3 regions of the Bacillus sp. JJ1533 genome follow, and region 3 is predicted to be linked to each of the others. Evidence: riboswitches for the same ligand, from Rfam matches in the RefSeq annotation. Region 3 holds a riboswitch; each other region holds the start of a gene.
The links. Region 3 has a riboswitch for cobalamin ahead of V7138_RS20495 (sigma-70 family RNA polymerase sigma factor). Riboswitches for the same ligand answer to the same signal wherever they lie in the genome.

Region 1 (11,058 bases), on a different contig from region 3:
TAAGGAAAAGGTAGCAGTTGGGGATATGGCACCAGATTTTGTTGTAACAGATTTAAATGGGAAGGAACACCATTTATCAGAATATAGAGGAGAAAAAGGTGTATTCCTAAACTTTTGGGGAACATGGTGTGAGCCGTGTCAACGTGAATTCCCATACATTGATACATTTTATCAGGAATATAAGGATCAAGGGGTTGAGGTCATCGCCATCAACGTAGGTGAACCGAAATTCAGTGTAAATAACTTTATTCAAAAATATGAATTATCATTTCCTGTTGCTATTGATAAGGGAAACCAATTACTAAATGCCTATGGAATTGACCCATTGCCAACTACTATGTTAATTGATAAAGAGGGCAAAGTTGTTAAGATAATTACTGGTGAGATGACTAGCAAGATGGTACGTGATTATATGGAGCAAATAAAGCCATAGGGAGTTATTTTTTATGGAAAATGTAAAATGCGAATGTGGGCATGTGAATCCACACGGAACTATTTTTTGTGAGGCCTGTGGAAGGCCTCTCCAAAGCGAAGAAATAACAAGTCAGGATGATAAAAAGAATAAAAAATTGCTGGATATGAGGTATGAAGGTAGTGCAAGGCGATCTCAAACCTATAATAAAACCATTGTTGATAAAATTTGGAATTTCTTTTCATCTGTAAAAGTGGGGATTTGGATCATCGTTCTGCTTTTGGTTGCTTCTGCGCTTGGAACGATTTATCCTCAGGAATTATACATACCTCCGGCGATGAACCCAGCTGAATTCTATGAACAAGAATATGGTATAACCGGAAGATTATATTATCAATTAGGCTTCCATAACCTTTATGGTTCTTGGTGGTATATGATTCTAATTGCAATGCTTGGTATTTCCTTAATCATTTGTAGTATTGACCGTGTAGTACCATTATATAAGGCATTAAAAAAACAGGGTGTTACACGTCATGAAAGTTTCTTAAAAAGACAGCGTGTATACGGTAAAAACACGGTTGAAAATATAGAAAAGGACTTAGAAGCAGTTAAGGAGAAATTAAGAAAAAAACATTATTCTGTTCGTGAAGAAAATGGAAATATTCTGGCGGAAAAAGGCCGTTTCTCTAGATGGGGTCCATATGTTAACCACTGTGGACTTATTATATTTTTAATCGGTGGAATGCTTCGGTTTGTACCTGGAATGTACGTGGATGAGGTACTCTGGATTCGTGAAGGTGAAACTGCAAGTGTTCCAGGAACACATGGTAAATATTATTTAGAGAGCGATCAATTCCTCGTAGAAGTTTATGAAAAAGGTAAGGAAAAAGAAGTTTTTAATGAAGCTATTGAACTTGCTGGGAATGGTATGGTTGTTAAAAACTATCAAACAGATGTGACGTTATATGAACGTACAGATGAAATTATCCCTGGAGTTGAACCCGAATTAAAAAAGATTAAGTCTCATGAAATTCGAGTGAATGAGCCATTAAAGCATGATCATTATGCATTCTACCAGGTAGATTATAAACTAAACGAGTTTAGTACAATGTCCTTTAACATGATTAACAAAGAAACGAATGAAGAGTTTGGAACAATCACGATTAATTTAAGGGACCCACAGGAAAAGTATGATTTAGGAAATGGATATTCAATCGAGCTGGTAAGCTATTTCCCTGATTTCTTCTTTAATGATAAAGGTGAACCGGCAACTAAAACAAAGATTCCTAATAACCCTGCTTTTGTGTTTAATATGTATGCTCCTGATAAACCTGAAGGAGAAATCAGCTTTGTAGCTATTCAACAAAATATAGAACCTATGGGTGATAATAAATACAAGATGGCTTTTGCAGGAATAGAAATGAAGAATGTCTCTGGATTGACAGTCAGAAGAGATTTTACATTGTGGATTCTAGCTGTAGGTGGAGCAATTTTCATGATTGGAGTTATCCAAGGTTCGTACTGGCATCATCGCCGTATTTGGATTCAAAGGAAAAATAACGAGGTTATTGTTGCGGGTCATACCAATAAAAACTGGTTCGGCTTAAAAAATGAAATACGATATGTTCTTGCAGACACGGGTATCTCGGAACCTATCGATCAAGTTGATGCGAAAAATAAGGAAAATAAGGAGGGATAATAATGGCTGAATTAAGCTCAAATCTACTCTATGCTGCTTTTATTCTCTATCTTGTGGCAACCTTTGTCTTTGGTGGGGCAATAAGAGATAAAAAAAGCGCAAATGGATATAACCGCTGGTCACATCTAGGGATTATCATCACCATTATTGGATTTGCTGCACAGGTAGGCTATTTTATAACACGATGGATTGCATCTGGACATGCGCCTGTTAGTAATTTATTTGAATTTATCACATTCTTTGGAATGATGTTAGTCCTGGCATTCATCATCATTTATTTTATTTATAAAACAAGTATACTAGGCCTTTTCACTTTACCTATTGCATTATTAGTTATTGCATATGGTAGTATGTTTTCGAGAGAAATCTCTCCTCTAATTCCGGCATTACAAAGTGACTGGTTACATATCCATGTTACAACTGCTGCTTTAGGTCAAGCAATATTATCTATCAGCTTTGTAGCTGGTATTTTATATCTATTAAAAACAGTTGATCAGTCTGTAAGAAGCAAGAGTACATTTTGGTTAGAGTTTGTGATGTATGTGTTAGTTGTTGTTGTAGGATTCGTCGCAATTACAACTGCCTTTGGCGCAATGAAATATGAATCTGTCTTTTCTTGGGTTGATAAAGAAGGCGCAACTGCGGAAATGGTGTATAAATTACCTGCATTGGTTGTACCAAATGAAGGTGAACTATTAACAGATGGTAAGTTTTCAAGTGGGATTGAATTGCCAGCCTTATTAAGTGCTCGAAAAGTTAACACAGTTCTATGGTCTATAATTTCAGGTTCAATTCTATATGGATTACTTCGGTTAATTTTACGAAAACGCATCGGTGCAGCATTACAGCCATTAACTAGACGGTTAAATTTAGATTTAGTAGATGAAATCGGTTATCGTTCGGTTGCAATCGGATTCCCTATTTTCACACTAGGTGCATTGATTTTTGCTATGATTTGGGCGCAAATTGCCTGGACACGTTTCTGGGGTTGGGATCCAAAAGAAGTGTGGGCTCTTATTACATGGCTCTTCTATGCCGCATTCTTACACTTAAGGCTTTCCAAAGGTTGGCATGGTGAAAGATCTGCGTGGCTTGCAGTAGTAGGTTTCTTTATCATTATGTTCAATACCATTTTTGTTAATTTAGTTATTGCAGGATTGCATTCATATGCATAAAAAACAAGCCTTCATCTGTTGATGAAGGCTTTGTGCTTATAAAAGTACTTTCGTTTGTGTCAGAATTTTGACTTTTCCACTGTCATAGAACACTAGTGTGATTTATGTTATAGCAAATTATGAATTTTTTATGTACGATAGATATGTAAAGAAATATTCTTTCGGAAAGAAAATGGAGGAATAAAAAAATGGAAAACGAAGCAAAAATTTTAGTTGTCGATGATGAGGAAAGAATTCGTCGTCTACTTAAAATGTATTTAGAGAGAGAAAATTATGTGATAGAAGAAGCAGACAATGGAAATGAAGCTTTGGAAAAGGCATTAAAAAACGAATATGATCTTATCCTTTTGGATCTCATGATGCCCGGAAAAGATGGTATTGAAGTATGTCGTGAGTTGCGAGAAAAGAAATCAACTCCAATCATTATGTTAACTGCCAAAGGCGAAGAAGTGAACCGTGTCCAAGGTTTTGAGGTTGGAACGGATGACTATATCGTAAAGCCCTTTAGTCCAAGAGAGGTTGTTCTGCGTGTAAAAGCATTGTTAAGAAGAGCTTCCCTTACAACCTACCTGCAAACTGAAACAACGGCTAAGGATATTATTGTATTCCCGCATCTAACAATTGATAATGATGCACATCGAGTCACGGCAGATGGCAAAGAAGTGGGCTTAACACCTAAGGAATATGAATTGTTATGCTTCTTAGCAAAATCTCCAGATAAGGTATTTGATCGTGAGCAGTTATTAAAAGAAGTTTGGCACTACGAATTTTTTGGTGACTTACGTACGGTTGACACACATGTAAAACGCTTGCGTGAAAAGTTAAATAAGGTATCACAGGATGCAGCCAAAATGATTGTCACTGTTTGGGGCGTTGGTTATAAATTTGAGGTCGGCCAGGAATGAAATTTTGGCGAAGTGTTGTAGGAAAACTATGGGCAACCATTCTTTTATTGTTTTCCTTTGTATTATTTGTATTATCCGTGTTATTCATGGAGTATTTTGAAAATTATCATATCCAAGAAGCTGAAAGAAATTTAACCCAACTAGCAGCAAATATAGCTGTCATTATGGAACAGCACGAGGATAAGGATGTTGCACGAAACATTGCGTGGGAACTTGTGAATGATGAAACAAAGGTCATTATTGTTGCAGATGAAAGCACATATTGGGTATCACCCGATCGAAAATCACTTGCAAATATCCCTGTAACTTTATTAACAGATGATCCGGACCTTAAACTTGTTATCTCAAATGACCAAAACAAAAGTAAAAAAATAATCCTTCCTGAAAATGAAAATGTGAATAACCAAGGCCAAGAGTTATTTGTTGTCGGGGCTCCACTTCATATTGAGGATGACCAAAAGGGCGCAGTATATCTATACCAATCATTAGATGTTGTACAACAGACAACACAGCATACCACGCAATTTATCATCTTAGCGGCAGGTATCGGGATAGTTCTAACGACTGTATTTGCCTTTTTCTTATTAACTAGAATTACGGCTCCTTTACGTAAAATGAGAGAAGCTGCAACCGAAGTCGCAAAAGGTAAATTCGATACGAAGGTTCCGATTCTTACCCATGATGAAATTGGTGCTTTAGGACTGGCCCTTAATCAAATGGGAAGGCAATTAAAATATAATATGAATGCTCTTAATCAAGAAAAGGAGCAACTTGCAAGTATTTTAAACAGTATGGCAGATGGTGTTATCACGTTAAATCGGGATGGAACAATTTTGGTTACAAACCCACCCGCGGAACGTTTTCTTCAGGCCTGGTACTACCAACAGGGCATGTATCAGGATGTTGGTGAAGAACTCCCTCCTGAAGTAAAGGATTTATTTCAACGAGCAGTTTCCTTTGAAAAGGAACAGTTTATTGAAATAAGCCTTCAAGGAAGAACATGGGTTATTTTAATGAGCCCACTCTATAATCAGACATATATTAGGGGCGCCGTTGCGGTACTGCGTGATATGACGGAGGAAAGACGGTTAGATAAGCTTCGCGAAGACTTTATTGCGAATGTATCACATGAGTTAAGAACGCCGATTGCTATGTTACAGGGCTATAGTGAAGCAATAATGGATGATATAGCAAGTTCTGAAGAAGAGAGAAAAGAAATCACGAAAGTAATCTATGATGAGTCACTACGTATGGGGCGCCTAGTTAATGAATTATTAGATATAGCAAGAATGCAGTCTGGTCATATAACTTTGGATAAAGAAAATGTTGATTTCGATTTATTTATCGACCGAGTGATTCGAAAATTCCACGGATTAGCTAAAGAAAATTTAATTACATTAACTGCGAAAAAAGAAGAAGATATCGGAGAAATTGAAATAGATCGCGATCGGATTGAACAGGTATTTACTAATTTAATTGATAACGCGATAAGACATACTGATGAACATGGTAAGGTGGAGGTTCATGTGACAGGTCAAGAAACATCGATAAAAGTCGATGTTAGGGATACTGGGTCTGGTATTCCTGAAGAAGATCTGCCGTTTGTATTCGAACGTTTCTATAAGGCGGACAAGGCAAGAACGAGAGGAAAATCGGGCACTGGGTTAGGACTTGCCATTGTTAAAAACATTATCGGTGCTCATAATGGAAATATATCAGTTCATAGTAAGCTTGGTGAAGGAACAACCTTTACATTTGTAATTCCTCGAAAAAGTGAATAAATTGAAAAAATGTGGCGAAGATTCTTGTTTCATACGAAACATTAATCTTGTAAAATAATAATTCTTCTTGTAATATGAAGAAGGTTAATAAAAATGAATAAAATCAGATATATAGGTGTCGAGGATTTATAAAAATTCTCAAAGACTTAATAGGGAATCTGGTGTAACTCCAGAACTGCCCCCGCAACTGTAAAAGTGGACGAAATGAGAAGAACCACTGTATGAATGGATGGCAATTGCTGTTCATCATATGGGAAGGACTCAAAGTAGGTTGAAGCTTAAGTCAGTAGACCTGCCTAATTCGAACGTTTTTTAATTCTTCGGGGTGTGGGAATTAACAATAAAACAGCTACATGCTTTTTTGTTGTTTTTCTCAACTTATTAACAAAGCTCACCCGTTGTGGTGAGCTTTTTATTTTGGTATCAAGTGCTTCAAGTACTTATATATAAATACGATATAACACAAAGGGGAACTAGGACATGAAAAAATTATTAGTTGCTTTACTTTCAGTGGGATTATTATTTGGATGCAGTAATGACCAACCTACAAATGATACATCCAACAATAACAATGACTCGTCTGAAACTGTTAAAAAAGAAGAAAAAGCTGAAATTGTAACTGTTGTGGTCTCTAAAAACAATGGAGAAGAAGTTATTGAAGAAAAAGAAATCGAGATTGAAGCAGGAAAAGAAGTTACCGTAATGGAGATCATGCAAGAAAACTTTGAAGTCGAAACACAATTTGATGGTGCATTTATTGCAAGCATAAATGGAGTTGCAGGTAGTGAAGAAGAAAAAACATCATGGTTCTATTCTGTAAATGGTGAAGAAGCAATGGTCGGGGCAAATGAGTATAAATTAGAGCCTGAAGATAAGATTGAATTTGACCTCCATAAGTGGGAATAATGAACTTATCTGTAAAAAAACTAACGCTTTTATCCATGCTAATCGCCTTGTCCGTAGTAGGACGGATTGTTTTTACTTTCATACCGAATGTTCAGCCTACTACAGCTATTATTATTATTACAAGCTTATTTCTAGGACCAGTTTACGGTGTGGTTGTTGCCGTTTTTAGTTCTGTATTATCAAATCTTGTAATGGGGATGGGATTATGGACAATTGGCCAAATCTTTGCATGGGGGATAATTGGTTTAATTAGCGGTTTGTTACAAAAATATCGTGAACGAATTCCAGTTGTGTTGCTTGCTGGCTATGCGGTATTCTGTGGTTTTCTCTATGGCTTCGTCATTTCAATGCCATTATATTTGTTTTCGGGAAAATTTCTTGCCTATTATATAGCTGGACTACCATTTGATATGAGTCATGCAATCGGGAATGGACTATTTTTTCTCATTCTTTATCCAATCTTAAGACTATTATTCTTAAAAAATGTAATAATCGCAAAGTAAGGAAGAATATTACCAAAATATTCTTCCTTTTTTCATGAAAACATACTATATTGGGAGTGTAACTTTTTTTACAAAACATACGACTAATGAAATGAACGGGAGGATTTGCAAAATGGATTCCTTATTTGAGGAACTATATGAAAAATATCATCACGATGTCTTTTCCTTCTTATTTTATATGGTAAAAAATCGTGAACTGGCTGAAGATCTCGTTCAGGAAGTTTATATAAGAGTTTTAAAATCATATGATAGATTCGAAGGGAAGAGCAGTGAAAAAACATGGTTATTTTCAATTGCACGACATGTTGCAATTGATTCATTTCGGAAACAGAAAGGCTGGAAACAAAGAATCATGGATTCCTTTGATTGGAATCGACAAGAAGTAAGAGATATTGCTCCACTTCCAGAAGAAATAGCATTACAGAATGAGCAAGTTCAGATCATGTACCGCTGCTTGGACCACTGTACAACCGATCAACGTCTAGTACTAATATTACGATATATCCAATCCCTTTCCATTGCTGAGACTGCTAAAGCTCTAGGTTGGACAGAAAGCAAGGTAAAAACAACTCAGCATAGAGCCCTTAAAGTCTTAAAGACTTATATGGAAGAATCTGGTGTAAAGGAGGGTGTAGATGATGAAAAAATCCGAGTGGAACGATGAACACCTAGAGCAGCTGCTATCGCAAATGCCAACAATAAAAGATAACCGTAAGCCACAAGAGATTTATCAAAATATAACCCTTAAAATGAATAAACGAAAGAAGAAAGTTTGGATTGTTCCAACCATTGCATCTGTGGCAGCAGCCCTTCTGTTATTCATCTTAGCTCCTTCTTTGATGAATAATATGAACAGTTCAAGCTCCGACTCTGCTGAAATGGCACAAGAAAATTCAAAGATTGCGATGGATACGGAGAAAAAAGAAGCAGCTTCAAAAGATGAATCAATTAGTGCTTTGCAAGAACCTGAAGAGCCAAAACAAGATGATGATGTTGGTATTTTTTCTTCTGAGGAAAAATCAATCCAGGGCTATGCAGTGAATAGTATAGAAGATAATCAAGTTCTTTTAACATATGGGGTACTTTTAGGTGGTGCTTCGTTTCCTTCAATTATTTCTGTCGTAATAGAATCCAACGGAGAAAATGTTGTAGAACAATGGCAAAAGAATGTACCGATAGTCAATAATTTCTTTCGTGAACACAGTGATTTAGGAATTGATGAGATTCCAGAATCGTATTTTTCGGATTTTGAAGAAATTGTAACAAAAGATAATTCAAAAGCTGTTAGGATTGATGTAAGTAATTCGGTTAATACAGAGTCCTTTGCAACTGCTGAAACAAGTCATTTTAGCATCACTGTTGATTCGTTTCGATATCTGTCAGAGGATTATCAGCATGTGGAACTTTTTCAAAATAACCAACAGGGTATTTATGTAGGGCAGACTGGTATATTGGAGAAAAATATTGATATCGAAAAAGATACAAAAAAAGCTTATTTATACTATGTAAGTGAGGAATCCAATTATAAACTTTTGGCTCAAACATATAATGATTTTAAAACAATTGAAGAAGCGTTGGATGTTATGAAAGTAAAGTTTGAAGAAAGTGAGTATGCACTTCATCCTACTATCATATCTGAAATAAAAGAAATTAATAAGGATGGTACTAATTTAGAGGTTCACTTCAGTAATGATGCAGTTTTAGAAAATACGGATAATTATATCTTAATGGTAGATGCAATTATGCTGACGGCTAAGGAATTTAATTTTGATTCCGTTACATTTTACGGAAATATCGATCAAATTGGAAATGTGCGATTTGGCGAACCGACACCGGTCCCGCTAGCACCAAATCCGTTAACATTACAATAAAGAGACACTCTGTTGTCTCTTTTTTTGTTTATTTTAAAAGTATACATGCATTTTTTTACATAATTTAAGAAAACTTTTCAAATAATGATAGGGTGTTAAATTTTAAACCACAATTGTTCATTTTTTGAGGAGGATATAAATGTTTTTTAAGGGTAGACGAATTGCTATTGTTACCGTAACGGCAATTTGTATAAGTTTTTTCTTTTTCAATACTTACAGTACGTACGCACAAGAAAATGCAGCAGATGCAACAAAAGAGTGGGCATGGCCAGTCATAGGGACAATTACTGATACTTTTGGAACTAGACAAGGGAATCATAAAGGCTTAGACATTGCTGCTCCACTTGGAGATCACATATATGCGGTTGAAGAAGGAATCGTTAAAAGCTCGGCTTTCAGAGGCTCTTATGGCCATGTCATTTTTATTGAGCATCCAAATGGTTATGAAACGGTCTATGCACATCTAAGTAAACGGAATGTTCAAGTTGGTGATAAAGTTGAAAAAGGCCAATTAATTGGGCATATTGGGAGTACTGGAAATTCAACAGGTCCACATTTACATTTTGAAGTGCATAATGGGGAATGGAATTCTTCCAGAAACAATGCCATTGATCCTCTATATGTATTGACAGATGAACAGATTCTTGTTCCCGCGATTATGCCAAAAGAGGGGATTGAGGTTTCAAAAAAACTTGAAACCTATACAGTGAAAGAGGGAGAATCGTTATCTGTCATTGCAAATAAGGTAGGATTATCTGTAGAAGAAATTAAAGCTTTAAATCAGTTAACAGGTGATTTAATTTTTCCGAATCAAGTCTTAATTGTCGAAAAAACTTAAATAATTTAAGCCTTTTTCATTCCTATCAGAAGTTTGTTCATGTATAATGATAAAAAACTTCAATGGGGGATTCTTATGCGCACTGATTATCACAATCACTTAGAGCTTGGTACACTTGAACTAGACTATTTGATGAAGTTCATCAACGAGGCGAAATCCAAGAAGATTGATCATTTCGGGATATCTGAGCATGCCTATCATTTTTATCAGACTAAAGATATTCTCAGTAATCCTTGGGTTGATGCTAGAAGATATTACGATATGAAGGATTATGTAGATTTATTTAAGTTGGCCTGGAAAAATAATATTGATGTAAAAATGTCGATTGAGATGGATTATACACCTGGAAAGCATGCTGAAATGGAAAAATTTATCTCTTCCTATGATTTTGATTATGTCATTGGTTCAATACACTGGGTAGGAGATTTTGGAATTGACCTTGCGGAATTCCGTGAAGAGTGGGATAAGCGGGATTTACATGATACATATACGAAGTATTACGACCAAGTCATTACCTTAGCCGAATCTAACTTATTTGATATTATCGGCCATATTGATCTTGTCAAAATATTTAAGTATATTCCTGAGGACGAAGAATTCCTACTGCAGCAGTTTGATCGTGCAACATCTGCATTAGCTAATTCCAAAACATGTGTTGAAATTAGTACTGCTGGATTAAGAAAGCCAATCGGAAAGCTTTATCCAGATCCACGACTACTCCAAATGTGCTTTGATAAGAATATTCCGATCGTCCTATCATCAGACGCTCATCGCCCACAGGATGTAGGTGCCGATTTTGACCAAGCAATTGAGTTAGCAAAAAGTGTTGGCTACAAAACCCTGATGACATTTGAAAAAGGGAAACGAAAAGAAGTTCCACTAGGATGAACGTAAAAAACAGGCTATCCAAGCCTGTTTTTGTTTTTTTAAAAAAGAACCCTTTTTTAAGGGCTCTTTCCTATTGAATT
Region 2 (11,058 bases), on a different contig from region 3:
CTGCTTGTTTAACCGAAATAGTATTTAAATCGACGACATTATCAAGCATTCTTACCTGGATACCAACTAAGCGTTCAAGTACATCTTCCTGAAAAGCCCTTGGCAGATTAATAGAAGAAAGGTTACAAACCACAAAATCACCTGGTTTTCGAATGATTACAATATTTCCTTCTTTATCTGCATACTCCTTCGTAATGCCTGTTGCTGACATATTTTGAGCAATTTCCGTACATAAATTACTGCAAAAAATCGCAGTTCGTCCCTTACCTAAAAGATGTTTATTCGGGTTTTGCCGGTTTACCTCATCACGGTAAAACATATACGGTGTCCCTGTTTCTAATTGCGCAACCATGATGCGTGCCATTACATCCATTGCCCGATAGGACTTACGCGGTAAAAGTGGATGATTGACAGCTTCCATATATTTTAAAGTGAAATATTTTTCATCCGTTTCATCGTAGAAATCTTCGAGCCCTAATGGATTTCCGTCTTCATCCTTCCATCCCATGATTTGCTTTACTTCATGTGGACAAAAGGTATGCCACTCTCCAATACTCCTCCCGTTTTCATCCACTTCTTGTAGCTTTCTCATAAACAAATCTGGAACGGATACCCCTGTAAAAATATCATGAGCCTTTCTTCGTTCGTCTCCGTTATTTGTCTTTAAATCAAGGAAACCATTCATGATATCTTTATGGAATAAATCAAGATAGATCGCTATTGCTCCTTGACGTTGGCCTAATTGGTCGACACTGACGGCTGTATCATTGATAAGGCGAATCCATGGAACAACACCAGAAGAGTTGCCCTTGAATTTTTTTATGTCGGAGCCGAGCGCCCGAACCTTCCCATAATAAACGCCTATTCCTCCTCCATCTTTTGATAATCTAGCAATATCCCAGTTATTTAAATAAATACCATCAAGTGAGTCTTCAACCGTATCAATAAAACAAGAGGAGAGCTGACCAAAGCTTTTACCTGCATTTGATAATGTAGGAGTGGCTACAGTCATATACAAATTACTTAATGCCCAGTATGCTTCTTTAACATATTCAAGCCGAGCTTCCCTCTTTTCATGTTGCATTAAGGTCATAGCGATTATCATGAACCGCTCTTGTGGTAGTTCATATATATTTCGTTCATAATCTCTTGCAAGATATCGGTCCGCTAGTAAAAATAAGCCGATGTATGTAAATAGAAGATCTTTAGTAGGGTCAATATGCTTGCCGAGTTCTGTAATCTCGTCCTTGGTATAAGAGTCTAGTAGATCATTAGAATAAATTCCTTTGTTCGTTAGTTCCTCGATTAACTCATGAAAACTGCCGTATTTTTGGGCACATTTATAATTGCGACTTATTCCTGCTTTCTCATAGAGCTCATTTAAATATAGTTGTGCCGCTAAATAGGTCCAGTTGGGCTGATCCATAGCAATTTTGTTTAAGGAATAAAAAAGAGCATGTTGGTTTGCTTCAAATGTTGAAAATTTCATTCCTTGCAGTTTGTTTCTTATTTCAGTTGTTTCGAGTTGATAGGTTCTTTCAGCATAATCCAGCGAGTGTATAACTGAATCCAATTCCCTTTGTATTGTGCTATTCAAAGTAATTCTCTCCCTAACTTTTTTTTGTAAAACACAAAAAATCCGCTCAATTGAATTGAGCGGATGAAACGATAACACCAAGAGAGCAAGAATAAAGAGCCCACCTGTCGCCATCGTTTCATCTTCCCAATCCCCGAAGAAGGTGAAACATCTTTAGAAAAAAGACAGGTCTCCTGACTTATGCTTCATTCTACTTTGAACCCTTCCCATATAAGTACCCACTTGGAGTTAGCTTATACAGTGGCATGTTCATTTCGTCAGCATTTACAGTTGCGGGGGCAGTTCTGGTTTTCCACCAGATTCCCTATTAAGCCTATTGGCATCTTTTTCTCAAGGCAAAACACAATATGTAGTTTTTAAAATTGAAATTCTCTCAATATATGCTATTGAATTTAATAATAAGTGACTACTCTACTTTTGGCAAGACAAATTTTGACAAAATTATTTCTCAAGAAATAATACCATATGCTCTTCATCACGATATTGGCCGTTATATTTCATTGCTTTTTTCTCGACTGCATATATTTTAAATCCTAGGTTTTTATATAATTCCTTAGCCGGTGTGTTTTCAGAATCTACCGTTAAATAAAGTTGTTCGATTTCAGGAATATTTCGGGCTATCTTAATTGCTTCTTTTAGCAATGCCTTGGCCGTACCCTTCCCTCTATTATTACCATCAACATACATTGCCACTATGTTAGCCCTATGTCTTATTTTTTGACGTGTTTCCCGAACTAAAGTGACCATACCAACTAAATGTTCTTCTTCAAATGCACCAAACGTTAAGATTTCTTCAGATTGAAAGCTTTTCTTATATTCTCCTATTGGATTTTCCTTCTTTATTGCCTCATCATACGTAACTAAAAATGCATCAGGATCCGTAGTTAATGCTTTTAATCGTAGCTTCCAATAGCACTCAGCATCCTCTGGTATAAGCTTTCTGATATTCACATTACCCCTCCTAAAGAACATTTGTTCTTGCGTTTTTTATTTGATTTAATTATAATGGGATTTAAGGAAAAAATATACAACAGAGTATGAATTCTTCTGGTAATAGAAAACATAGTGTAGGATAGTTGGCAAATCTATCAAAAGGAGTGTTTTGCAAATGAAAGGTCAAGTAACTCCGTACTTAATGTTTAACGGTAATGCAAAGGAAGCTTTGGACTATTACAAAGAAATATTTAATGGTGAAATTTTAGATGTTCAAACATATGCTAAAGCAGGTTATGAGAATCAGGATTGGGCGAACGACAGACTGATCCACGGTAAATTCAAAAAGAATGATTTCTTGTTAATGGTATCAGATGACTCTCCAGACCAAACGGTTAACGTTGGAAACAACATCTCCCTCGTAATTGAATTTGAAAGTGAAGAAGAGATTACTAAAACTTTTAATGATTTAAAAGAAAAAGGAACTGTATTCATGGAATTACAGGATACTTTCTGGGGAGCTAAATATGCAAAAGTACAGGACCAATTCGGGATTATTTGGGACCTAAACTTTGAAAAACAGTAAAATGTGAAAATCCCCCTGATTTTATGGGGGATTTGAGTTTATTTTTTCCATTCGTGCTTTAGCAGACCATAAAAATACATATCAAAACGCTTTCCATCTCGTTCTAAAAATTCCCTCGAAGTTCCTTCCCTGACAAAGCCTAGCTTTTCATATAAAGCGATTGCTCTTTCATTGTACTGAAACACGGTTAATTGGATTCTATGGAGATTTAACTCCTGAAAGGCAAAATCTAAAACAAGTACCATCGCTTCATATCCAAGTCCCCTATTTCGGTTACCATCCCCACCAATTGCAATTGCAAGCCATGCATTTCGATGTGGCCATATAATACTGTCAATGTCCACAAAGCCAACTAATTTTTCAGTGGCTAGCTCTTTAATTCCGAAAACAAATGCTTTTTCATTTTTCTGCTCAATCCACTCTTTGAAGTCTGAAGGATGTTTGGGGAAAGATGGCAACGTATCTAAATTTCTAAGAAACTCCTGATCTTCATACCAACTTACAATTGTCTGAACATCCTCAGCCTTAAATCTTACAAGTTCAACCTTTTTTCCTTTTAATAAATTATACGTAATCATTTGAATGACTCCTTAATTATCGACTAATATAATAATTCAACATTACGTATCCATTTCCTTTTTTAAGATATACACGCTGTTTTTCTCCACAATAAAGACCATAGAAACAAGTTCTATGGCCTTTTATTTTAATTGAGCTTTTGAAATCCTTTTCCTTCGGATTTGATTGTGAAATCATAAGCGCCACTGCGATTGTTTTTCTGCACTTTAATTTCAATTTCACCATCTGGCAATTTAGATGCTGAAACGTTAAATTCACTGACGCTATTTGAAACGATTAATTCAGCATTCGCTTCTTTAAGCTTCGCAATAGCCTCGGAACGTAATGACACAAAAATTGCATTTTTCTTAGCAGGAACTTCAACTCTAACAGTTGCTTCATCTGTTAAATCACTCAAATCATTGGCAGTTACCACATATTTGTTTCCTCTCTCAACTTCTGGAGAAACAACAACAAGTTGAGGTTCTTCCGGTTCTTCGCCTGGAGTTGTATAAATATCAACGATTCTGCCTTCAATTTCAGTCGGAATTCCTTCACTACCAATGAACTTTAAATGGTCACGGAAGTTTTCCCAATCGGAAAGTCCAAGATCAGTTACACGACCTTCTTCATAAGCTTTTGCAAACACATCATAGCCGTCGCCACCTTTAGCTGTGAATGCGTTCGTCGCAACGATGTACGTAGTATTATCATCAATTGCAACAAGTTTTCCATTGGAATCTTCGATGTAAACTTCAACTACACGTTCCCCTGCTGGCTTAGAAGAATCAAATTCTACCTTACCTCCCGCTACATGTAAAAAGCCACCATTTTCTCCAGGATATCTACTTACCGAAATTTCAAATGCTTCCTTAAGCTCAGCACCTGTTACTTCCATCGTAGCTAATGTGTTAGCAAATGGAAGAACGGTGATGACTTCACCAACAGTGATAGGACCTTCATTAATAGCAGCACGGATACCACCACCGTTTTGCAATGCCATTACAACATTTTCACCAGTGAATTCTTTTGCTTTTTTAAGCATACCATCTGTAATCAAGTTTCCAAGAATTGTTTCATTTTTACGTACGCTTGGTTTTGAATTATCCCCATTTGTACGAGGATTTTCTAATTCAATTGGAGTAGATACACCAATTTCTTCTTGAGCTACCTCTTCAACATGTGCTTTGAATGGTGCTAATACTTCTGCTGCTTCAGGATCAGCCACTTGACTGCCGATTGCAACTAAGCCACCATCATGTCCTATTACTACACCATTTTCATCGAATTCAACATTTAAAACACCAAGGTTACTATTGGCATTCCCTGTTTGAACGATTACTGTTGGTGTCTCGTCTTTTGCAACAACTACAGGTTCAGATAAGGTTGTATGGCTGTGGCCACCTACGATTATGTCTATGCCTTCCACTTCTTCAGCAAGAATTAAATCATTATCAATTGCTGCATTATCGTCATATCCGATGTGAGTTAATGCAATAATTTTATTAACACCTTGTGCTTCAAAGTCTTGTACTGCTTTCTCTGCTTCTGCAATGTAGTTTTCAAATACAATGGAGCCTGGGCTAGATATGTCGGCTGTTTCTTCTGTCGTTAAGCCAAAGATACCAACTTTCTCTCCATTTACTTCTTTGATAATTCCATTGTAAATTTGACCATCATTAAAGTCAGCTTCAATAGAATCATTGAATATTCCATTGAACTTATCATCTTTCGAGAAGTCCACATTGGCACTAACAAATGGGAATGTTGCACCTTGAATAAATTCGGCTAATTTTTGATGTCCTTCAGCCGATGAACCTAAATCAAATTCATGGTTACCAAAGGTCATTGCATCAAAGCCCAATAAGTTCATCATCGCTAAATCTGCTGCACCTTGAAATTCATTGAAATATAAGGTCCCTGTAAATGCATCACCTGCATGTAATAGAAGTGCTTCAGGGTTTTGTGCTCTCACTTCCTTCACTGCTGTGACAGTCTTAGGCATGTTGTCTAAGGCAGCATGCGTATCATTTGTATGCATAACAGTTAAATCAAAATTGTCTTTTAAATCTACTTGAACCATTACCGGGTCATGATCACTTGCACGTCCGGCCATATCGGTAAAATCTGCATTGATGTGTAAAATATCAATTTCAGTACTTCGTACTAAGTTGTTTGATACCACAATATGGTCTAATACTTGTGAGTTACCTTGGAACAAGTATGTGTAACGATCACTCTGTTCAACATGGTTAATCATGTTGGTCATCAATTCGCCCTCAAATATTTTCATTGCGTCAGAGAATTGATAGTCATTATAGTCACCAACAGATACGATATTCGCATCAGGGTTATCAGCTTTAATTTCTTCTATAAAGTCATAAACAATATTTGCGATTTGTTTACGTTGGACTTCACTAGCATAAACGGGTGGTTGAGTTGAACCGAATAATGGAGTGTCTCCAGATTTTGAATTCCAGTGATTTACAATAACAACAACATCTTCGCCTTGGAAGGTAAACTGTGCTGCTAAAGGTTTACGACTGTTATCAAATGCAGGGTTTGTTGGGTCAATCCGACCTGGGTTATGAGTTAATTTACCATTCTCATAACCAACTGCTGTTGTTGCATCACCAGCTGAGATGCCCTCTGGTAAGGAAACACGATCCGGATTATATAAGAATCCAACACGGATGTTTGCATTTGGTGCTCCACCATCTTCATTATTAATAGGGTCAATGTTTAAATATTCATATTCAGGACCGCCAGCAGCAACAATTGCTTGAATTAAACGTTCATAGCTTTCATTTGCAGCAGCATCTCCAGCAGATTGACCATTGTTATCTTGAACTTCAGTTACCCCGATAATATCAGGGCTCTCCATATCTTGAACAAATGCTCTAGCTAGTTTTTGAGCTTTATCATCCGTGGTTTCTTTTGTATTATTTGAGAAGTTCTCAAGATTATAAGAAGCAATCGTAAGCTTATCTTCCTCTTTAACAATTGTTGTTGTCTCAGGTTTTGCTTCACCAACAACATGTTTTGATTGCAGATCTTCTAAATCAACATAAATCTTAAAGTTTTGGAATCCATAGTTTACAACACCTGTAATTGGTCCAGTAAACTTATCTCCTGTTGCTACTTGGAAATCTCGAGCAGCACTATTATCGTACATTTTAAATTGGATACGATCCGGATTTGCATTATCTTCAGTTAATAAAACACCACCATGGATTGTATCGGTTTCTCTGTCCTCTAAAACAGTAATGAGATCCCCATGTTCTTGAGGTGCAACAGCCTTAACTGCTCCGACTTCGACAAGCATACCTTCTACGCTTTCCCAGAAATCAATTGCATCCTCTTCTGGATCAAACTCAGCAAAACTATCATTATCAATCACTTGATTTGGAAGGTTTTCACTGGTAATTTTAATTGGTTCCGGCAGTTCAACCGTTTCCTCAATTACTGTAACTATTCCACCTCGGTCATCTCTTGCATTGATTTGTGTTACTGGTAGGTCAGTATCTTGTTTCGTATTATTGTAGCCATCGATATGATACTCATCGACTGTGCCGGTCACACTTACTAGATTACCAATTTTCACATTTGCTTGGTTACCTGTATAAACGACAATACCCTCAGATGTCTTCGGATTGTTATCCTTTTGGTCATCTGGAGTTTGCATATGGAAGTAGTTTCCACTTCCGATTTTATAGGTATATGTAACAATACCTTTCACATTTTCTACTTTTACATTTTTAAGTGGAGATTCATGGGATTCTCCTTGAATATCATGGATATTAATTTCTTCAGCATCGTATACTTGATAAGTATATTCTTTAACATCACTAGCTGTTAAACCATCTTTTACAGCAATCGCTTTAATAGTTAGATTTTGGTCAACTGTAATTGGCTCATTGTATGTTTGACCATTTTCACTTGTTGGCTCTGTTCCATTAGTTGTATAGTAAATTTCTGCACCTTCAGTAGTTGTAGATAAGGTTACTTTTGTTCCAGTTGGAACTGTACCTGATGGATGGGAAGCACTAACTGGCTGAACCTTTGTTGCATCTGCAATGATATCTGCTTGTCCACGAGGTATGATTTGATAATCTTGATCAAATTGTTGGACGATACCTGTTATCGAATCATATGTAGTTCCAACAGATAACTCCAATGTACCCTTTTCATCACGAACTAAGAACTCTGTACCATCTTCGGCTTTGGCCGTATAATTTGCCCAACCATTTCCTTTATTAACATTGATTAATTCTACTTTTTTAACAAGAGCTAGTTTTGATTCATTTTCTTCTTTCACATTAGCCCCTGCTAATTCAACAGGATCTGGCACGCCTTTATCTTCTGTTTTTTCAATCAAGGTCGCGGTATCCAGTTGTAACAACCCTCTATATTCTTGTAATGAACCACTTACAGTGATTTCATCTCCAAGTTGAACATTTAATGAAGTAGGACGAACAGCAATTGCAGCTGTTTCATCTTGAATGTGAATCGTATTTTTTAATGTTGCTGTTACAATTCCCTTAACTGTTGCTGAACCTGTACCTTGAGTACGTGCTTCGGCAATGCTGATTACGGTTGGTTGTTCAGGTTCTCCAGGATTGGAGTCACCATCAAGAAATTCGTAGGAAGAGGCACTTCTTAAACCAGGAACACTAAAATATGCTGCAAGGTTCCCAGTAATTGCTACTTTTCTTTGGAAGTTTTCAGGATGGTCTGCCAAATTTAAATCTGCACGAACATTACCTGATGGTAACTGCACAGGTAATATTTTTGCTGGATCCTTTTCGTTTGGATCGTCTGCTAAACCAAGATTTGTATTAATTGTAAACGGAGCAACTTGATCATAATTTGTTCCACTAATAACTGTTCCCACAATATACCCTTGTACTGTAGCAGTACCAGAGTTATTTGCAATTGCTTCTGCTACTGAAATAAAAGATGATTGTTCTTCATTCACACTAGCAGTTGCCTGTGCCGCACTTGCGGAAGGCGCAAAGTTTAATAATGTAGTAGGCACAATTAAACTAAAAACAAAAAATACCGATAGTAATTTTCTTACTATGCTACTTTTCACACTCTTCTCCCCTTACTTCATAGTTTTTGGTAGTATCCTATACGATTTCAAGATACTTCTTTAGGGGGAATCAGTCAATATAATTTACGAAAATTAAACTAAAAATTTACGTATTTTTTGTACAAAACACGAATGATAGGTAAAAAGACTTAGTGTAATGTTAGCGTTTTATCGAAAATCTCCTACTTTTGTCACGAATAACCATTTTGGAATGTAAACGAATTCAAATCAAAGAAACATGAAATATGAAAAACGACTACTAATCAAAATAGCAGTCGTTTATCTTCTTTTAGCTAACAAAATTTTCATATGTCTTTTGCAAGTGGTTTTTATCTATCTTTCCAACATGTGTTTTTGGTATTTCTTCTACAAAGATAAACTCTTTCGGAACTTTGTATTTACCAATTTTTGCTTGACAGTACTCTTTTAACTCTTGCTTAGAAACTTGTTGATCTGGGATTAATGAGACTACTGCAATTACCATTTCACCCCATTTATGATGTGGCACACCAATTACAGCAACTTCATTAATCGCTGGATGTTGGCTAATGCATTGTTCTACCTCAAGTGGATAGACATTTTCCCCACCGGTAATGATCATTTCTTTCTTTCGACCAACAATATAGTAATAGCCTTCCTCATCACATCTTGCTAGATCTCCCGTATGGAGCCATCCATCATGGTACGCCTCGTTTGTCGCATCCTGATTATTCCAGTAATGATGGAAAACGTGCTTTCCCCGAATTAGCAGCTCACCTACTTCTCCCGCCTTTACTTCTCTCCCATCAGAAGTAATGATTTTCACATCATTAAAAAACATGGCCTTCCCAACAGAGCCTCGGCGAAATCTTGAAATCTTGGGATCGATAAAGAAATTGTTTGGCCCAGCTTCTGTTAGTCCATATCCTTCTTTAAAAGACAAACCCTTTTCTTCAAACGCTTGGTAAATTTCTAACGGACATGGTGCTCCCCCAGATAAGAATGTATGCATGGTTGGAAACTTTACATCTTTAAAAGAAGGAGTGTTAACCATCATGTGATACATCGTCGGAACAAGCAGTACGACTGTACAACCCTCTTGATTAATCATTTGGATTGCTCGATTGGGTTCGAAATTTTTAGCTATGACAACCTTGCCCCCCATCATTAAAATCGGAATAGATAAGGCATTGAGGCCACCTGTATGGAACATCGGCATATATGTTAATGTCACATCTTCCGCCGACAAATTCCAGCTCACAATGGTATTTAACCCATTCCACGTAATGGATTGATGGGAAAGGACCACTCCCTTTGGTTTTCCAGTCGTTCCACCTGTATAAATAATAGCTAATGGGTCATCGTCTTTGATAAGCTGCTCGTGATTTGTGAAGTTACTTGCTTCATTCGCAAATCGATAATACTCCTCCGTATCAATTTTTACGATTTTCCTAGATATTTTGTCCTGTAATAGCCCCTCCAAATCACTTGATATTGCAATTAGACTTGGTGATGAATGTGTCAGGATATAATCTATTTCTTCACTTGATAAACGCCAATTTAACGGTACAAAGATTGCCCCGATTTTTCCACAAGCAAAAAGCAAATCGAAATAACTGATATCATTTGGAGATAGCAGCGCAATCCGATCTCCCTTTTTGATTCCGATTGATTGGAAATAGGAAGCGATGTTTTCCGCACGTTTATTTAGTTCATGAAAGGTAAAGCGGCTGCCCGTTTCCCCGTCTACAACAGCAATCGAATCAGGTGATAGTCGAGCCCGATTTGCGATCCAATCCAGTTCCCACCTCACAACTATCTCTCCTTACGTCTACTAAATTCTATTCTTACTATAGAAGATAGAAGTTACATGGAAGTTACACTTGAAAGGATTTGTATTTAGGTCTACGTTTTGGATTTTGGGCAAAAAAATAAGGAGCGAAAAAAATCAGCTCCTCCTCGTTCAAATCACATCATAATCCCACCATCAACATGCAACGATGTTCCATTGACGTAATCAGATTCATCTGATGATAAAAATAAATACGCGTTTGCAATATCTGATGGTTTTCCTAGTCTTTGAACTGGAATCATTTGTTTCATTTGATTGATTACTTTTTCTGGAACAGTTGCAACCATCCCTGTTTCAATAAATCCTGGCACAACTGCATTAACATTGATACCTTTTCTTCCAAGTTCTTTTGCCCATGTTTTCGTCATCCCAACTACAGCAGCCTTTGATGCGGCATAATTGGTTTGGCCTACATTCCCGTATACGCCCGTTACAGATGAGGTACTGACGATTTTCCC
Region 3 (11,058 bases):
GAAGCTCATTTAAATCAAATTGAAAATATATTAAAAGAAATGGATAAACACTATGTAGATAGTGAGGAAGAAATGCAATCCAATTTTGATTTCTTATTTCATAAGTCAATCGTGGAAGCTTCTGAAAATAGGATGCTAGTCATTATCATTGGCGTGATTTCGGATTTACTTAGGGAACAAATACGTACCACAAGAAGTGAGTTAGCAACAACTCCACAAATATTAAAACGCTTTCAAAAGGAACATTGGGAAATATTTAATGCTATTAAAAATAAAGATCCAAATGAAGCTAGCAGGCTTATGGATGCCCATTTAAGTAATGCCCAATTAGAATTGGATTCTTTAAAAAATAAGTAAATTTAAAACTTCATTAATTAGGGTGAAGGAGGTGTTTTCTTGAAATCTATAGTCGATTCTTTTAATACGAAGGACGATGTATCATTAGGGAAATTTCTAAAGGAGGTGGAAAATAATACTCCGTTAAGTGTAGAAATTCTTAAAGAAAGTTACATTCGAAAAGGTAAAGCTCATATCATAGGGATCACAGGACCACCTGGAGCGGGTAAAAGTACTTTAGTCAGTAAAATGTGTAAGGTATTAGCCAAACAGGGGCTTTCAATAGGTATAGTTTGTGTGGACCCAACCAGTCCATTTACTCAAGGGGCATTACTAGGTGATCGAATTAGAATGCAGGAATTATCTAAATTGCCTAATGTGTTTACAAAAAGCTTGGCAACCCGAGGAAACCTTGGTGGTTTAGCCGCTTCAACTGCCGATATTGTAAATGTAATAGATGCATATGAAAAAGACGTTATTTTGGTTGAAACGGTTGGAGTAGGCCAAGTGGAATTTGAAATCATGAAAGTAGCTGACACCGTAGCCTTAGTTAATGTCCCTGGTTTAGGTGATTCATTACAAACATTAAAGGGAGGGATTATGGAGATTGCCGACCTTTATGTAATAAATCAGGCAGATAGACCGGGAGCTAATGAAAGTGTCAGAGACCTAAAAATGATGGTTAGAGAATTAGGAAAAACAGATTGGCAGCGACCCGTTCTTAAAACGATTGCTACGAGTGAAGAGGGTATTGAAGAATTAATTGAAAAAATCCATGAACACAGAGAGTATCTACAAAACTCAGAATTGTGGAAGAATAAACGAGAAGATCGAAATATTACTATATTAAAAAATATCGTTTTAGGTTTGCTCTCAGATGAAGCAAGGGAAATGATTCAATCAAATAAAGAACTGCAAGCAAAAATTGAAGAAGTTAAATACGGCAGGCTCGATCCAATTACAGTTTCTCATGAGATTGTCAATAATTTAGTTTCTAAATAAATTCAGTGGAGGTAAATTTATATGACTATTAATAATGTGGATCAGAAAGAAGCACTTTTTAATGAGGAAGTAATTAAGGAAATTGAAACTCAAAAAGAAAAATGGGCCAAGAAAACACTAAAAGACAAAGCTGGTGAAGGAGAATATTACTCCGATTCTGGTATTCCTATTAATCTACTATATACTCCAGATGATATTAAAGATATCGATTATTTAAAGGATATCGGTCTCCCTGGAGAGGAACCTTTTGTAAGGGGAGTATACCCTAATATGTACCGCGGTAGGTTATTTACAGTTCGACAAATAGCTGGATATGGGACTCCAGAGGACACCAACGAACGTTTTAAATTCCTACTTAAAAATGGTGCAACAGGTACAAGTGTTGTTCTAGATTTACCAACGATTCGTGGGTATGATTCTGATGATCCAGAAGGGGAAGGACATGTAGGAGCAGCAGGAGTAGCCATTGATTCATTGGAGGATATTGAAGCACTATATGAAGGTATCCCTATTGATGAAATTTCAAGTAATATTGTAACACACTTGCCAAGTACAACCGTAGTTGTGATGGCTATGTTTGTTGCGATGGCAGAAAAGAAAGGTATTCCATTAGAAAAACTATCAGGTACAAACCAAAACGACTTTTTAATGGAAACGACAATTGGCAGCTCTCTTGAAGTATTACCACCGAAGGCATCATTCAGATTACAATGTGATGCAATTGAATATGCTAGCAAAAATTTACCAAGATGGAACCCGGTAAGTTATAACGGCTATAACTTAAGAGAAGCGGGAACAACAGCTGTTCAAGAGGTAGCATGTGCAATAGCAAACGCAATTGCTACTACAGAGGAGTTAATTAGAAGAGGAAATAAAGTTGATGATTTTGCCAAAAGATTATCATTCTTTTGGAACTTGTTTAATGACTTTTTTGAAGAAATAGCAAAATGTAGAGCATCAAGACTTGTTTACCATGATGTAATGAAGAATCGCTTTAATGCTCAAGAACATAAATCTCAATTAATGCGTTTCCATGTCCAAACAGCTGGAATCACTTTAACTAAAGTTGAGCCACTAAATAATATTGCTCGCTCAGCTATTCAAGGTCTTGCTGCTGTACTTGGTGGCGCCCAATCTCTACACATTGATTCTTATGATGAGGCCTATTCCGCTCCAACAGAGGAGTCTGCATTAATCTCTATTAGAACACAACAAATCATTCAAGCTGAAACAAATGTGGTCAATACGGTAGATCCATTGGCTGGTTCGTATTTTGTAGAAAAATTAACTCAAGAAATGGCTCAGCGAATTCGAGATTATATCGAACTAATCGAATCCAAGGGTGGCTTAGTATCAGTAGTGGAATCAGGTTGGCTGCATAGAGAAATTTCAGATTTTGCGTACAAAACTCAACAGGATATTGAGAGTGGTAAATATAAAATAGTAGGTCTGAATTACTTTCCTACTGAAAACAGTAAAACCGATGTGGAAGTCTTTAGATATCCTGAGAATGCTGAAAAGATACAAAAAGAAAAATTAAAAAACCTTCGCCAAAAAAGGGATAATGAAAAAGTTCAGGAACTTTTAGCTCAATTGAGAGAGAAATGTCACCAAGATGTAAACTTAATGCCGTATATAAAGGAAGCTGTATTGGCTTATGCAACATTAGGTGAAATCGAAGAGGTATTCCGTGAAGAATTCGGACTATGGCAGTTCCCTCTAGTTTAATCGGACTAAAAAAACAACAATATTGGAGGTTTTCTGTATGCAAATAAAAGTAGTGATGGCTAAATTGGGTTTAGATATTCATTGGCGTGGAGCACTTGTAGTATCAAGAATGCTTAGGGATGAGGGAATGGAAGTTGTATATCTCGGAAATCAATTTCCAGAGCAAATCGTTGATGCCGCAATCCAAGAAGGAGCAGATGTAATTGGATTAAGTACTTTAGGAGGCAATCATTTAACATTAGGACCTAAAGTTGTTGAAATAGCAAAAGAAAAAGGCCTAGATGATGTTCTTATCATAATGGGGGGAGTTATTCCTGATGATGATATTCCTTTACTAAAGGAAGCTGGTATAGCGGAAGTATTTGGACCAGAGTCAAGAATAGAAGTTATGGCAAATACGATTCGAGAAAATGTCAAAAGAAAAGCATATGAGGCTAAGTAGAATCTTCACTAGCTATTTTCTTAAATCTTTATTTAAGTCGAAAAATGGAGGGATAAAATGCTGAAAAGTTCTATGATAAAGCAATGGCCACCAATGTATGACAATGATTATATTCCGGATAAAGATGAGATATATTGGGACAGAGAAATTGAAACGGCAACTAAAGAGGAACTTGATGAATTAGTACTCTATAAAATTAAGAATGTATTAAATTACGCTTACGAAAATTCCGGTTTCTATCAAAGAAAATGGAGGAAAGCAGGTTTTCTTCCTAGTGATGTTAATAGTTTAAAAGACTTTGAACATGTGCCTATTACAACTAAAGATGAGATAAGAGAAGATTTGCAGATGTACCCGCCATTTGGTTCTAATGTTTGTATCCCACGCTCAGAGGTTCACCGTATTCAGGGAACCTCTGGCACTACAGGAAAACCGACTGTCTTTTCTTTTGGTAAAGATGATTGGGATCGGATAGCTTACCAGCATGCACGTATCATGTGGAGCTTTGGTGTACGTCCTAGTGATTTAGTATTTATCGGATCACCACTTAGTTTATATATTGGAAGCTGGGGCGCTCTTATTGGCGCAGAACGTCTTGGGGCACAGACATTTCCGTTTGGGGCTGGGCAAGCAGGCCAAACAGAGAAAGCCGTTTCATGGTTAAAAGAAGTAAAGCCTACAGTGTTTTATGGCACGCCATCCTATGCTTTGTATCTAGCTGAAAAAGCAAAGAGCCTAGGAATTGACCCAAAAGAGTTCGGATTTAGAATCTTATTCTTCTCTGGAGAACCAGGTGCAGGAGTACCATCAACGAAGAGGAAAATTGAAGAGGTATTCGGTGGGATTTGCATAGACTCGGGTACAATGGCGGAAGTAACTCCTTGGATGAGTAATTCAGAATGTGAGCATCGTCAGGGAGTGCATTTATGGCAAGACGTTGTTTATACAGAAGTAGTGGATAAGGATACTAAAAAACGTGTCCCGTTTGGTGGTGAGGGAGTACCTGTTTATACCCCTCTAGAGAGGACATCCCAACCAGTAATCCGCTACTGGTCAGGTGATCTAACTACTTGGACTGATGAGCCTTGTTCATGTGGTCGTGTCTATCCACGTTTACCAAAAGGAATATATGGACGTATTGATGATATGGTAACAGTCCGAGGAGTAAATGTTTACGCTAGTTTAGTTGAAAATGTGATTAGAAGGATTGAAGGAATCGGTGATGAATTTGTCATGATTGTAACTCGTGACAATATTATGGATGAAGTAACGGTACAGTGTGAAACAATTGGAACACTTAGTGACCAGGAATTGGAAGGAAGGATCTCCAGGGAACTAAAAAAAGAGACAGGTGTGACGATTAACATTGAATTACTCCCTCTTGGAACGCTCGAAAGAACACAGTTTAAAGCAAAACGCGTAATCGATAAACGACAATTTAAAGAATAAAAAAATTATAAGGATACAGCGCTGTACATTCAAATTCTCTAAGCTTCTAAACAAGTTGGGAGTGTTAATTAATGAAATTAGATGGAAAAGTAGCACTTATTACCGGTGGTGCCAATGGAATAGGGAAAATAACTGCTAAGAAGTTTTTAGAAGAAGGTGCAAAGGTAATAATTAGCGATGTTAATGAACAAGCAGGTAACAAAACAATAGATGAACTAACTAAATACGGAGAGGTTAGCTTCTGCCGAGCGGATGTTTCAAACTCAGAAGAAGTGAACTCGATGGTTCAAGAAGTAGTAAATACTTATAAGAAAATAGATATACTCATCAATAATGCAGGAATCACTATAGACGGATTTCTCACAAAAATGGAAACAGAAGATTGGGAGAAAGTAATTGGCGTTAATTTGACTGGAGTGTTCCAATGCACAAAAGCTGTAGCTCCGTATATGATGGAACAGAATTCAGGTGTAATCCTTAACGCTTCTTCTGTGGTAGGAATATACGGTAATGTGGGACAAACCAATTATGCTGCTACAAAATCAGGTGTTATTGGGATGACCAAGAGTTGGTCAAAGGAATTTGGGCCAAAAGGAATCAGAGTTAATGCGGTGGCACCAGGTTTTATTGTAACAGATATGACCTCCAAAATGCCACAAAAGATACTGGATATGATGAAGGATAAGACACCTTTACGAAAACTTGGTAAACCAGAAGATATAGCTTCAGCATACCTATTTTTAGCTTCTGATGAAGCCAGTTTTATAAACGGTACAATACTTAGTGTTGATGGTGGTCTAGTAATGTAGGCTTTAAAATTAAGTTAACTTACTATTTTTTATAAAATATTTACAAAAACATAGGATGCTAAGTGTGAAGACTAGATGATATGAGTCTTTCATAAAATATATAAATAAGGTGTAAAGAAACTTAAAAAGGAACCTGGTGTGAATCCAGGACTGCCCTCGCAACTGTAAGTGCTGATGAAATGAGAAAACCACTGTGTAAAAATGCTGTAAGGCATTTACACGGGAAGGCTCAAAGTAGGTTGAAGCACAAGTCAGGAGACTTGCCTTGTTTATGTTTCACACTCTACGGGGGTGGAGTAGATGAACGGTACATAAAAATTTGTAGTATTATAATTTTTAATAAATTGTGCTGTTTCTAAGGTCCACCTTTAATGAAGAGTATTTTATCAGTGCGCTCAATAATTAAAGGTAAGGGGATTCTTATGATTTTAAAAGAAAAGGACACTTTGTTTAAAGCTAAGAATGACATCGATTTTATGGATGATTTATTAAGAAGTGCGGAAGCTGAAAAATTCATTAAGTATGTTATTAAATCATATACCAAAAACCCAGCCGTTTTTATGCTGCAGAACAAAGTGGAATGGGAAGATTTATACCAAGCTTGTTTAATAGGATTATTCAATGGTCTAAAAAAATTAGATTTAGACCGTGATCCAAGTGAATGGGTTAGATATTTATATTTAAGTATACAAGGAGAAATTAGAAACTTTTCGCGTTCTAACCAATCAAATTCAATTGTTATAAGTCAAAAAATTAGAATGCTGTATCCTAAATATATGACTTTTTATCACTTCTTTCGAGAAAAGTTTGGAAAAGACCCAACTATAAGTGATGCAATGAAGGAATTTCAAATCTCCCGTAATGAAGCTTTTGAATTAGTTTATGGGATGCAAGAATTAGTAAGTGTTTTCCAAGAAACAGGGGAAATAAACCAGGCGTTTATTAAAGGTCCTTTTGAAGATGTTGAGAAAAAGGTGATTAACAGTTTACTAATTAAACATTATATGCCTTGTTTAAATAATAATGAAAAAAGAGTTTTGCATCTATACTATTTTCTTGGTTTTAATAAAACTGAGATTGCCAAGATGATTGGATGTGGAAATTCTATGGTCCAGAGACACATGGTGAATGCTTTTAAGAAGATAAGGAAAATGGAAGTTAGTTAAAAGACTAGAATCACAAATGGTACGATTATTAAAATGTCTTAAAAAAGTTCGAAATTTTTGACAATAATATTGCGCTATACTATTATAATGTTAACAGTAATTAGAATACACAGACAAATAGGTTTCTTAAATAGTTTAGTAGAAATTATTTAAGATTAAAAGGGAAGTTGGTGTGAATCCAACACGGTCCCGCCACTGTGATCGATGAGGATGGTTAAATGTCCCACTGTGCAATTCTGCATAGTAAGGCTTGACCAATCGCTTAAATCGTAAGTCAGGAACCTGCCTATTTGGAGTTTAAACTTCCTCGAGGAATGGGATTGTTTAAAGTACATCAATGTTCGTAGTTCGCAGGAAAACATTATGCTTAATTTTCTGCAAGCTCATATATATGTACCTTATACGCGCCTTTCCATAGGAAGGGCGTTTTTTAATTGCTGAAAAAATCGTAGGAGGAAAAGAAAATGAAAGGCATTATTCTTAAAAGGTGGGTCTTAATCAGTATTATTTTTTTGTTAAGTATGACAATTTTAGCGGGATGTGGTGCTCAAAGCCAGAAGACGACTGGACAAGCTGAGCCTGAAGTATCTGGAGCAGAACAATCAAATGATAATCAAGATGAAAAAGAAGAGAAAAATGAAGCACGATTCCCTGTAACATTTACAGATGATGTCGATCGGGAAGTTACAATTGAAACCGAACCAGAATCAATTGTATCTATTCAAACAAGTACAACAGAGATTTTATTTGCACTTGGATTAGGCGAAAAAATTATTGGTGTATCTGACTATGATAACTATCCAGAGGAAGTTTTAGATATTCAAAAAGTTGGCGCACAAGATATGAATGTTGAACTTATCTTAACGCTTTTACCTGATGTCGTATTTGCGACTGACTATCACTACAAGAATCATCCAGACATACTAGAACAGTTTGAGGAAGCTGGTATCAAAGTTGTTATTACTGGAAGTGCTGATTCTTTTGATGGGGCTTATAGCATAATGGAAATGATTGCTACTGCGACAGGAACACAAGGAGTAGCAGAAGAAATTATTACGGATATGAAGGAACGCCTAGAAGCTATTAAAGAAAAAGCTCAAGAAGAAATTACAGATAAGAAAAGAGTTTGGGTGGAAGTATCCCCTGCCCCAGATATTTTTACAACAGGAACAAATACATTTATGCATGAAATGCTAGAGTCCATCCAGGCAATTAATGTTGCGGAAGACCAAGAAGGATGGGTGAAATTTACAGAAGAGGAAGCTGTTAACTTGAACCCAGAGGTTATTATTACGACATACGGTTATTACGTAGAGGAACCTGAAAATGAAGTGTATTCTCGTAGTGGATGGCAAGAGGTTCCAGCCGTTAAAAATGAACAAGTATTTGATGTGAATAGCGATACCGTTACAAGACCTGGCCCTCGTTTAATCGAAGGGGTGGAAGAACTTGCTGAACTCATTTATCCAGAAGTATTTGGCGAATAAAGTAATTTGGTTGTATCTATTTGCGGGAGGGCTTGTACTAGGTGCTGCCCTCCTAGGTTTATTGGAGAGTAGTGTGTCTATTCCAATTCCCATGGTTTTACATATTGTATTTGAAAATTTTCTTGGAATAGGGTGGCTTAGTGATGTTCCTAAGAATATAGAGATGATTATCTGGAATATTCGTCTTCCAAGAGTTTTGCTTGCGCTTTGTGTTGGGGCATCCTTAGCGCTAGCTGGTGCTGCTTTCCAAGGGCTTTTGAGAAACCCGTTAGCAGATCCTTATACGATAGGTGTTTCATCAGGCTCTGCTTTAGGGGCAGTGCTCGTCCTATTTTTTCAAGTGTCGATTGTTGGATTAGGAAGTTTTACACTTCCTATTGTTGCAATTGTAAGTGGGCTCGTGACATTATTAGCTGTTTTTGGTTTAGTTCGACTCAGCAACAGAAGTTTAGCCATTGAAACGATTATTTTGGCAGGAATCATTATCAGTGCTTTTATTGGAGCGCTAACGTCATTAATTATTTCGTTAGGTGACCAAGATGCCATGACACAAATTATTTACTGGTTATATGGTAGTGTGGCAATGAGAGGGTGGAGTCATGTTCAGCTAATCATCCCATTTATGATTGTCGGTTCGTTAATTATTTTTATTCATTATCGTGAACTAAATGCGCTAGCTTTAGGAGAGGAAGCTGCTGATCATATAGGGGTAAATGTAAAAAGAGGCAAAATATTCATCTTAATTGGTGCTTCCTTATTAACTGGTGCGGCTGTAGCTGTTTCAGGAACCATTGGATTTGTCGGACTGGTAATCCCTCATCTTGTCCGTTTAGTAACAGGTCCCAATCATAGACATCTCCTACCATTATCCATGCTAGTAGGGGGAGCATTTCTCATTTTAGCAGATCTTTTTTCCAGAACGATTATTGCTCCAAGTGAGCTTCCGATTGGTGTCATCACCGGTTTAATTGGGGCACCTATTTTTGCGATATTACTCGTTAAGGAAAGAATTCGTGGGAGGGGGTAGGATTATGTTAAAAATGGTAGATATTGTTGGAGGATATAATGATTCCCCGATTATCAAAGGGCTTGATTTGAAGGTGAGAAAAGGCGAGTTCTTTGCATTACTCGGACCAAACGGAAGCGGTAAAACAACGCTATTTAAAATGATTACTGGCCAACTGCCAATCCAAGAAGGGGAAATTCTACTTTCAGGAAAGAAAATCTCCTCCTATTCGAAACTTGAAAAAGCAAAAAAAATATCTGTTCTAACCCAAGAAGTCCAGATCACCTTTGACTATACGGTGGAAGAAATTATTAGTCTAGGGCGTTACCCTCACCAAAAAGGAGTACTGAAGCAACTATCCAAAGCAGATCGGGAAATTATGTTGGATGTCATGGAGAAAACAAAAATAAGCCATTATCGACATACCCCCTTTCGTATGATTAGTGGAGGTGAAAAACAACGGGTTTTATTGGCAAAAGCCTTGGCACAGGAGCCGGAAATTCTGCTTTTAGATGAGCCAACCAATCATTTGGATATTAAGCATACATTTGCGATGCTTGATTTACTAAAGGAACAACAAAAGGAAACAGGGCTAACGATTTTAGCTATCTTACATGATTTAAATGTTGCTTCCCTTTATGCAAATCGGATAGGTTTACTTGAAAAAGGTAAATTGTTAGAGGTGGGAGGGGTCGATGTATTACGGAAAGAAGACCAGTTAAAAAAGGTGTATGAGGTGGAAGTAAAGACACAATCACATCCAGTTGTCTCGAAACCCCAAATTCTTATGACACCACAACTTGTGATTACAAAACACCCTATCGACTTTAACAATTCCTATAAAATCGTGAAAAATAGTACGTATATTCATGTTCAATTTGAACATGCGTTACGAACGATTTCGAATGGAGTAATTGGAGAAGGAATTCAATGGTTAAATCAATTTTGTAATTTCCATGTTGATAAACATTACAATAGCTCTGACCCAAAAAAAGATTTGAAAGAATGGATGGAAACGTACGACATTCCTCATGAGCAGGCAGTAGGCATGATGACGGCGGTCAACCTGGAAGATATGGTGATGGAAACGAAAGTAATTGAAGGGATTCCCATGATGGTCATTGTAACTGCTGGGGTTGGAAACGCCATCGATATCACTAATGAGTTTTCTGCAAATCCTAGTAGCCAGATAGGTACAATCAATACGATGGTGTTTATTGATGCCCATTTTACGGACGGGGCACTTGTTAATGGTTATATGTCAGCAACAGAGGCAAAGGTAAAGGCTTTACAAGACCTTCATGTACGAGACCCTGAATCGAATACAATCGCAACGGGTACATCAACGGACGCCTTACTTCTTGGCCTGACACAGCAAGGAGAGGTAACTCCATATGCTGGCTCAGGAACAGTAGTTGGAAAAGGGATTGGTCAGATGGTATATCATGCAACAACAAAAGCGGTTAAGAAATATTTCAAGCGGATACAAAGTTAGCGGGTTCTCTACCGATATTGGCAATTGAAAGTTTTTCAAGGAAGAGGTGGTTATTTTGTCAGAAAGAAGAATGGTCATTGCGGGTACTAGTAGTGGAGTCGGGAAAACAACCTTAACGATTGGGATTATGGCTGCATT

Region 1: another riboswitch for cobalamin. It lies ahead of V7138_RS10165 (DUF4430 domain-containing protein); the one in region 3 lies ahead of V7138_RS20495 (sigma-70 family RNA polymerase sigma factor).
Region 2: another riboswitch for cobalamin. It lies ahead of V7138_RS17550 (ribonucleoside-diphosphate reductase subunit alpha); the one in region 3 lies ahead of V7138_RS20495 (sigma-70 family RNA polymerase sigma factor).

What each region holds. Positions count from the first base shown of each region.
Region 1 covers NZ_JBALOV010000020.1:75,786-86,843, reverse strand. Annotated here, with positions in the region: gene resA (thiol-disulfide oxidoreductase ResA) at 1-433, shown strand, start outside; gene V7138_RS10185 (cytochrome c biogenesis protein ResB) at 447-2,111, shown strand; gene ccsB (c-type cytochrome biogenesis protein CcsB) at 2,114-3,286, shown strand; gene V7138_RS10175 (response regulator transcription factor) at 3,475-4,191, shown strand; gene V7138_RS10170 (ATP-binding protein) at 4,188-5,972, shown strand; cobalamin riboswitch at 6,069-6,286, shown strand; gene V7138_RS10165 (DUF4430 domain-containing protein) at 6,453-6,878, shown strand; gene V7138_RS10160 (ECF transporter S component) at 6,878-7,381, shown strand; gene sigX (RNA polymerase sigma factor SigX) at 7,494-8,045, shown strand; gene V7138_RS10150 (hypothetical protein) at 8,017-9,252, shown strand; gene V7138_RS10145 (peptidoglycan DD-metalloendopeptidase family protein) at 9,392-10,090, shown strand; gene V7138_RS10140 (histidinol-phosphatase) at 10,166-10,978, shown strand.
Region 2 covers NZ_JBALOV010000034.1:2,289-13,346, forward strand. Annotated here, with positions in the region: gene V7138_RS17550 (ribonucleoside-diphosphate reductase subunit alpha) at 1-1,711, opposite strand, end outside; cobalamin riboswitch at 1,744-1,939, opposite strand; gene V7138_RS17555 (GNAT family N-acetyltransferase) at 2,039-2,548, opposite strand; gene V7138_RS17560 (VOC family protein) at 2,706-3,116, shown strand; gene V7138_RS17565 (GNAT family N-acetyltransferase) at 3,155-3,694, opposite strand; gene V7138_RS17570 (5'-nucleotidase C-terminal domain-containing protein) at 3,823-8,769, opposite strand; gene V7138_RS17575 (acyl-CoA synthetase) at 9,059-10,561, opposite strand; partial or broken gene V7138_RS17580 (SDR family oxidoreductase) at 10,717-11,058, opposite strand, start outside.
Region 3 covers NZ_JBALOV010000038.1:67,765-78,822, reverse strand. Annotated here, with positions in the region: gene V7138_RS20525 (FadR/GntR family transcriptional regulator) at 1-357, shown strand, start outside; gene meaB (methylmalonyl Co-A mutase-associated GTPase MeaB) at 397-1,338, shown strand; gene V7138_RS20515 (acyl-CoA mutase large subunit family protein) at 1,360-3,066, shown strand; gene V7138_RS20510 (cobalamin B12-binding domain-containing protein) at 3,104-3,508, shown strand; gene V7138_RS20505 (phenylacetate--CoA ligase family protein) at 3,566-4,957, shown strand; gene fabG (3-oxoacyl-ACP reductase FabG) at 5,029-5,766, shown strand; cobalamin riboswitch at 5,857-6,048, shown strand; gene V7138_RS20495 (sigma-70 family RNA polymerase sigma factor) at 6,189-6,932, shown strand; cobalamin riboswitch at 7,035-7,236, shown strand; gene V7138_RS20490 (ABC transporter substrate-binding protein) at 7,397-8,419, shown strand; gene V7138_RS20485 (FecCD family ABC transporter permease) at 8,382-9,446, shown strand; gene V7138_RS20480 (adenosylcobinamide amidohydrolase) at 9,451-10,920, shown strand; gene V7138_RS20475 (cobyrinate a,c-diamide synthase) at 10,976-11,058, shown strand, end outside.